2 regions of the Candidatus Njordibacter sp. Uisw_039 genome follow, and region 1 is predicted to be linked to the other one. Evidence: predicted binding sites of a transcription regulator. Region 1 holds the regulator's gene; the other holds the start of a gene.
The links. The regulator LexA, encoded in region 1, represses DNA repair genes until DNA is damaged. The targets are predictions, from matches to a motif close to CTGTNTNNNNANACAG.
Positions count from the first base shown of each region.

Region 1 (4,198 bases):
ATCACCCGCCGTGAGGTAAACAATACTAGGCTAGCTTCAGCTTTATTTAGCTGGGCTTTGAGGCCTATAATTAGATGATCTACAAACACGGCCTCAGGCCCTGGTTCAATCGCCTCTTTAGGTACACATATCTGCGACTTGGCAAAATCAAAGGGACTCGCAAGCGCTAGCATGGTGCTGTGTGGATTTATCCCTGCGTGAGTTATTAAGCGGTCAAAGCGACCAAGGGCGGTAAGCGTAGCGGAAGTTAATAAGGCGCCATAACAACGTTGCCATAAATTCTCCTGTAAAAGTTCAGCAGCCATTATTGGGCTTGCTGAGAGTTCTAAGTCTACCCGCTCTGCTGTTTGCCAATACTGTAACCAGCGCGCCATAGGCACCTCGCCCTCTTGGTCTACTTTGGCATAGGCTTGCCATAACCCAAGTTGCTGCTCAGCATTTTGTTGTAATACCCCAAACGCCGCTAGGTAGTTTTCAGCTTGATCTTTAGGCAAGCCATTTTGGTCTCCTTTAACAACATCATCCATCATTTCATGTAATGCACCCAAATCTCTAGCCAAGCGTGCACTACTTAAGCCCATATCATGGCAAATTTGAACTAATTCAGACGGAATTATACCCTGTGAAAAACGATAATTTTCTTGTTGCTGATAACCATCCTCTGGCCTAAACGCAGACTGGTCTAAAAATTGTTCTAAACTAACCAATTGCAGCTCTAGTCCTTGTACATGGTCTTGAACCTGCCCACTAAGCTGTGCACCCTTACCTCCACCCTGCCATTCCTTTAAAAACTTTTTTAAGCCAGAGCGCGTTTGTCCGTACCAGCGGCTAAGCTGGCGAATACCTTGTTGGTGGGTGAACTGCTTTAACGTTTTATCAGCCAAATGATGGCCTTCATCAAAAATATAAATAGTATCTTCTGGCGCTGGCAAAATAGCACCACCACCTAGGGCTAGGTCTGCCAAAACTAAGTCATGATTAGTAACAATGCAGTCGGCCTGTTCTAGGCCTTCTCTAGCTTTAAAGAATGGGCACTGACTAAAATGGCTGCAACGTCTATTAGTGCAGCCTTTGTGGTCCGTTGTGATGGGTCGCCAATGATCTTCTGCCAAAGGGTCTTTCCATGCATCGCGGTCGCCGTCCCATTGGTTGCTGCCAAGCTGCACCACCATATCTTTGTACAATACTTGCTGCTGACCATCTAGTTTGAGTGCCAACTCGTCCTCAAACAAAGCTTGCGTGGGGTCAATAGAAGCGTTTTGAGAGAGCGCTTGATCCAGCCTAGATACACATAAATATCGTCGCCGACCTTTAGCTAAACGAAAATCAAAATCATAGCCGCCGTGTTTCTTAAGCGCCGGTAGGTCCTTTTGGACAATTTGTTCCTGCAGGGCAATGGTGGCCGTAGCGATCACCAACTTTTTTTCTAATGCTTTAGCAATCGGCAAACACGCTACCATATAAGCTAAGGTCTTGCCCGTACCTGTGCCAGCCTCTACTAAGCAAACTGGGTTATCGTCGCTACGGTGGCCATCACCATCAGTTTTAATTGCCAAAAAATGGTTAGCCACGGTCGCTATCATCTGCTTTTGGCCCCAGCGAGGCCTTAACTTTAACTGCTTAACAAGCTGGCGATAAAGTTGTTGGATATGTGGTTTTACAGCAGCAGAATCAGACACGTAGAAAGCTCATAGTTAGCATCAAGTAATCGGCGATAAGAGTACACCATTTTTGCCACAAAAGCTGACAGTAAATAGGCTAACAAAAATAAAACTTGCCAGCGGCAATAATACTGGTATTATATACAGTAACTGTACAAACAACCAGCAGACTCACTTTGTGTTAGGAGCAAGTAATATGATTAAGTTGACCCCCCGCCAAGATCAGGTACTCGACTGCATTCGTAGCTATATTATCGACACAGGTTATCCGCCAACTCGAGCAGAAATCGCAAAGGAACTCGGCTTTAAATCACCAAATGCTGCGGAAGAACACATTAAAGCCCTCGCCCGAAAAGGTGCTATTGAAATCATACCAGGGGCTTCTCGTGGCATACGAGTACCAGATATGCATGAAGTCGACTTGGGCCTACCAATCATTGGTATGGTGGCAGCCGGTAGCCCACTGCTTGCGCAAGAACATATTAGCGACTATTGTGCCATCCCAGAAAACTTATTCTACCCAAAGGCAGACTATTTGCTTAAAGTTAGCGGTATGTCCATGAAAGACATAGGCATTTACGATGGCGATTTATTAGCTGTACACAAAACAGATCAAGCACGAAATGGACAAGTTGTGGTGGCGCGCCTTGATGATGAAGTCACTGTGAAACGTTTTCAACGCAACGGTAACCAAGTACAACTTATCGCAGAAAACCAAGATTTTTCACCTATTGATGTCGATCTTACGCAACAGCACTTAAGCATTGAAGGTTTGAGCGTTGGTGTTATCCGCCGCGGCAACTAGACGTAAAACAGGAGCAAAATTATGTGGCAGCAAGAGCAGCAAACCGACAATAGTATTGATGGTATTTTGGCTGAACATCAACTAGACCTATGGGCTCAAGAAGACCAAGCACATGTGCAGAATTTGAGCCACATCACAGAAATAATTATGCGTGGTGAGTCCTGGAACAATGTACAGATGTTATTGCCATTGCTTGCACAACTAAGCCACGATCAGCGTTGGTTGGCTTGGGTAGCACCCCCTAAGTTATTACCTAAAGCCCAACTAAAGGCTGCTGGGTTTGACTTGAATAAAATTATTTTATTAAAGCCTGATGCCCAGCACGACACTATGAGTCTTGCCCACCAAGCTCTAAAGAGTGGCACTTGTCATGCTGTTATTAGCTGGTTTGGCGCCCTTGCTGATGATCAACTTAATGACTTAGCCCAAGCCGCAGAGCTCGGCAATAGTCGCGCTTTTTTGATCAGGCACCAATAGTCCGGTACTAAACAGTCATCTCCGTTTCAAAAAACTTCTGTAGTAATTTGTGGGTAGTCTGCGCATCGTCACTGCCCGCAAGTTCGCGGATGGAGTGCATTGCAAAAGTAGGCACACCCAAGTCCAGAGTCCGCACACCTAGTTGAGCTGCAGTAATTGGCCCGATAGTGCTGCCGCAACCCATATCACTGCGCACCACAAAGGTTTGGATTGGCAAATCCACTTGTGCAGCCAACTCTTTCACCATTGCACTGGTGACCGCATTGGTAGCATAGCGCTGGTTTGCGTTGACCTTAATCACTGGCCCCTGATTTAACTTAGGCCCATGTTGGTTGTCGTGTTTATTGGTAAAATTAGGATGTACCCCATGAGCATTGTCTGCGGAAATAAAAGTGGACGCATTTAATACTTGATGCAACAGTTCAGCCGTTGGATAAATACGCTGCAACACAGACATTAAGAAACTACCCTGAGCGCCTTCTGCCGACTGACTTCCCACTTCTTCGTGGTCATTACAGATTAATAACATGCCTTGATCCGTTTGAGCACCAATCATTGCTGTTAACCCTATATAACAACTCAACAAATTATCTAACCGAGCAGCTGCCAAAAATTCTTGCTTTATTCCCACTAAGGCAGGGGCCTGAAAGTCGTAAAAACTCAACTCATAATCAATCACCTGATTAACTTTGTGACCATTAGCCTTTAACTCATCTGCAAGCAGCGAACGCAGGCTAAAATCATCACCCAGTGATTGGCCTAATAGAACTGGCAAATCTGTTTGTGGGTTCACACTATGGTCTTTGTTAGCTTCTCGGTCTAGGTGTATAGCTAAGCTTGGAATACATGCCACAGGGCGTTTAAAATCAAGCAAATGTCTTACCAGCTGACCTTTAACATCCCGGCTAACAACCCGGCCCGCCAAAGACAAATCACGATCAAACCATGGATGTAATAATGCACCACCATAAACCTCAACACCCAACTGCTGATAGCCTTTACGTCGTATTTCTGGGTTCGGCTTAACCTTCAAACATGGGCTATCCGTATGAGCACCCACCATGTGAAGGCGTTGCAAAGCATTTTTTTGGGGCAACTGGAAGGCTAATATGGTTGAATCATTGCGGGTAATAAAATAGCGCCCTCCCGCCTCTAACTGCCATGTATCTGACACATCAAGTTGGCTGTAGCCAGCCGCTCTGAATTGGCTCACCATTGAAGCTACTGCATGAAAAGGAGTGGGTGAATCGCTAAT
Region 1 covers NZ_CP159831.1:1,134,961-1,139,158, reverse strand. The annotation lists gene dinG (ATP-dependent DNA helicase DinG) at 1-1,679, opposite strand, end outside; gene lexA (transcriptional repressor LexA) at 1,858-2,466, shown strand; gene ABXT70_RS05365 (cell division inhibitor SulA) at 2,488-2,943, shown strand; gene ABXT70_RS05360 (M18 family aminopeptidase) at 2,951-4,198, opposite strand, start outside.

Region 2 (4,198 bases), 710 kb from region 1:
CGTTCAAAAGATCTTATTATCTCTGGTGGATATAACGTTTACCCAAAAGAAATAGAAATCATTCTGGATGATGTTGAAGGTGTTTATGAATCCGCAGTCATTGGTGTCCCCCATCCTGACTTTGGCGAAGGCGTGTTGGCGGTTGTGGTGCTGACAGGCGATACAAGTCAAAACGAAAATGGCATAAAAAATATTTTGCAGCAAAAAATTGCGGCCTTTAAGCGGCCCAAAAATATATTTTTCGTTGATGAATTACCCAGAAACACAATGGGTAAGGTATTAAAAAATATCCTTAGGGATCGACACAAAGACAATTTTATAAAGTCCTAGGCTGTGGCATTTATGGTGTCATGGATGTCTACCACAGACCGTTTATGCAGTCCCATAGAAACCCATGTAATTGTGTCATTTTAACTTGCACTGAGGTGGTACCTAAGGTCATAGTTACCCATTGGTCGCTGAGGCCAATTTCTTTTCCGCAATCATGGTGCTTTTAACAATGCAGAATAAGTTGATCATAGACCCAAAGCAGGACCTAATTTTAGCCAATGAAGTGGCTCATGCTCTGATGGATAAGGGCCTCTCAATGGCCACTGCCGAGTCATGCACGGGTGGCGCCATTGGCGCCTTGCTGACCTCTCTTTCAGGCAGCTCAAGATGGTTTAATGGTGGTGTGATTAGTTACAGTAACCATTTAAAAATACATTTGCTGGGCGTGAACTCCCAAACCATTGATGTTCAAGGGGCCGTGAGCAAAGAAGTAGTTGAGGCGATGGCGGTAGGGGGTTGCAAAGCCATGGCGGTCGATATTTGTGTGGCGGTGAGTGGGGTCGCAGGACCGGATGGCGGTACCACTGAAAAACCTGTGGGCAGTGTATGGATAGCTTGGTGCGGACCTGAGCAAAAGTTAACGAGTCGGTTATATCATTTAGATGGTGGGCGAAAAGAAATCCAAAGTGCCGCCGTGCGAATGGCATTGAAGGGTGTTGTCAATCAATGTTGACATCTCTTGCTTACGACCACACAAGCACCAACCCTTAGGGGTATCGTCATTCATAATGTGAGAGTAGATGAGGGTAAGTTGAGCCCAGATCATAATACATTAGATGATTTAAAGTAGGGGGTGCAGGGTACAAAAAACAGTGGACCGTTTTAATCAATACACCTATCAAGCCGATCCAATCATTAACATCAAAACAAGCTTTTAGACAAATTATGAATTAAGCCTTGCACTTTTTCTCAGGTATGGTTTAATACTGTACATACAAACAGGTACTGTATGTAATTACAGTACCTTGAAAAGACCAAAGGCATAGGCTCTAAGCCAAAAAATAAGGTGAACCCCATGGATGCAAACAAACAAAAAGCCCTCGAAGCAGCGCTAGGCCAAATCGAACGCCAATTTGGTAAGGGCGCAGTGATGCGTATGGGTGATCAACCCAGAGAAGCTATGCCGTCCGTATCCACAGGTTCCCTTGGCCTAGATATTGCGTTAGGTATAGGTGGATTACCATTTGGGCGTATTTGCGAAATTTATGGCCCTGAATCCTCTGGCAAAACTACCCTTACGTTACAGGTGATTGCAGAAGCCCAAAAAATTGGTAAGACCTGCGCTTTTGTTGATGCTGAGCACGCATTAGATCCAAGCTATGCAGAAAAACTGGGAGTTAACGTTGACGACTTATTGGTCAGTCAGCCAGACACGGGTGAACAAGCCCTTGAAATTACCGATATGCTAGTGCGTTCAAATGCCGTTGATGTAATCATTATTGATTCTGTGGCTGCGTTGACACCTAAGGCAGAAATTGAAGGTGAAATGGGCGATCATCATGTAGGACTTCAGGCTCGTTTATTGTCCCAAGCCATGCGTAAAATCACAGGCAACATCAAAAATGCTAACTGTTTGGTTATATTCATTAATCAAATCCGCATGAAAATCGGCGTGATGTTTGGCAGTCCAGAAACCACCACCGGCGGCAACGCATTAAAGTTTTATTCTTCTGTGCGCTTGGACATTCGTCGTATTGGCGCGGTAAAAAATGGCGATGAGATTGTAGGCAACGAAACTCGAGTTAAAGTTGTCAAAAACAAAGTAGCGTCGCCTTTTAAACAAGCAGAATTCCAAATCATATATGGTAAGGGCATTTACCGTATGGGTGAAATTATTGATCTAGGAGTTAAACAAGAATTGGTGGACAAGGCTGGTGCCTGGTATGCCTATAAGGGCGATAAGATTGGTCAAGGTAAAGCCAATGCTGCGCAATATTTATTAGATCACCCTGAGATCGGTGAAGAGATTGAATTACAAATTAGAGAAGCTCTTTTGAGCATTCCTAAGCCCAAAGAAGTGGCTGACGATGTGGTAACGCCACTGACGTTTTAAATTGCCGAGTTAAGTTTTTAGGTTATGGAAAAGAGGGTTGTGCTAACGGGTGTGGAAAAACAAATTTCATCTTTGCGCCATAAAGCCATCGGTTTATTGGCACGACGTGAGCAATCCCGTGATGAGCTCCAGAGAAAACTTTACCTTAAGGCGGTAGAAAAGGGCTGGAATGTTGATTTAGAGTTTCTACTCGATGAACTTGAGCGGCAAGGTTTGCAATCAGACCTGCGCTTTTCAGAAGTGCTGGTTCGGTCGAAAGCAAACGCAGGGTTTGGTCCATCACGCCTCTATCAATGGGGTGTTCAATACGGCTTGGACCGCAATTTAGTGCACCAACAAATGCTGGAACAGCAATTTGACTGGCGCAAAAATGCGCTGCAACAAAAGCGTAAGCATTGTGGTTGGGCTGTGGCAACCAGCCCTCAAGACAGGGCTAAACAAGCTCGATATTTGTATCAGCGTGGTTTTGCTCAAGAGCATATTTATTACGCCTTAGATGCGCAACTGGACGAGCGCCCGTGAGTCTGGTCATTTATTCTAAAAAATGTTTAATAATCAGCTAATTTAGAATGTAAATTGCCTGCAATGGTCGAAAGCCATTAGTGGTTCAGTATATACTTACGCTTTTGTGTTAACAGCGAGACTGACCATGAAAATCGCGGCTATCCGTCAGGCATTCCTTAATTATTATGAACAATTAGGACACGAAATTGTGCCTAGTAGTTCTCTAGTTCCTGGCAATGATGCCACCTTGTTATTTACCAATGCGGGTATGGTTCAGTTCAAAGACGTTTTTCTAGGTGATGAAGAACGTTCCTATAAACGTGCCGTTACGTCTCAGCGTTGTGTGCGTGCTGGTGGTAAGCACAATGATTTAGAGAACGTCGGTTACACCGCTCGTCACCATACATTCTTTGAGATGCTTGGCAACTTCAGCTTTGGCGATTATTTTAAGCAAGATGCGATAAAGTTTGCCTGGAACTTTTTAACCGTTGAGCTCGGCCTGCCAGAAGAAAAATTATGGATTACGGTACACCATAGTGACGCGGAAGCGGAAAAAATTTGGTTTGAGGAAATCGGCATCAATCAGCAACGGTTTTCGCGGCTAGACGAAGACAACTTCTGGTCTATGGGCGACACTGGTCCTTGCGGTCCTTGTTCTGAAATATTCTATGATCATGGGGAAGGAATTTGGGGTGGCCCTCCAGGTACGCCAGAAGAAGATGGTGACCGTTATATAGAGATTTGGAATATGGTGTTCATGCAATACAACCGCGATATCAGTGGCCAAATGGCGCCTTTACCAAAACAATCGATTGACACTGGTATGGGGTTGGAGCGCATTGCAGCGATTCTGCAAAACGTGCACTCAAACTACGAAATTGACTTGTTTCAACACCTACTAAAGGCTACTGCCAGAGTGTTAGGCACAGAGGACTTAGAAAACAAGTCTTTACGTGTTATTGCTGACCACATTCGATCAGTATCGTTTTTGATTTTGGATGGGGTGATGCCATCCAATGAAGGTCGCGGCTATGTTCTGCGTCGTATCATGCGTCGTGCAATTCGACATGGTAATAAGCTGGGAGCGCAGGGGAGTTTCTTTAACCAACTGGTTGCTCCTCTTGTTACGGAAATGGGCGAAGCATATCCGGATCTTGCACTAGCACAAACCACTATTGAAAAAGTCATTGTCAAAGAAGAGCTTCAATTTGTTAAAACCTTGGATCAAGGGATGCGTATTCTTGAGCAAGACTTAAGTAAGCTAAGGGGTAATGTGATTTCAGGCGAAACCATTTTTAAATTATATGATAC
Region 2 covers NZ_CP159831.1:420,826-425,023, forward strand. The annotation lists gene ABXT70_RS01980 (malonate--CoA ligase) at 1-330, shown strand, start outside; gene ABXT70_RS01985 (CinA family protein) at 500-1,003, shown strand; gene recA (recombinase RecA) at 1,346-2,383, shown strand; gene ABXT70_RS01995 (regulatory protein RecX) at 2,408-2,905, shown strand; gene alaS (alanine--tRNA ligase) at 3,033-4,198, shown strand, end outside.
Region 2: a site for LexA is predicted at 1,257-1,272, ahead of recA (recombinase RecA). Genes of this name have one in related genera too.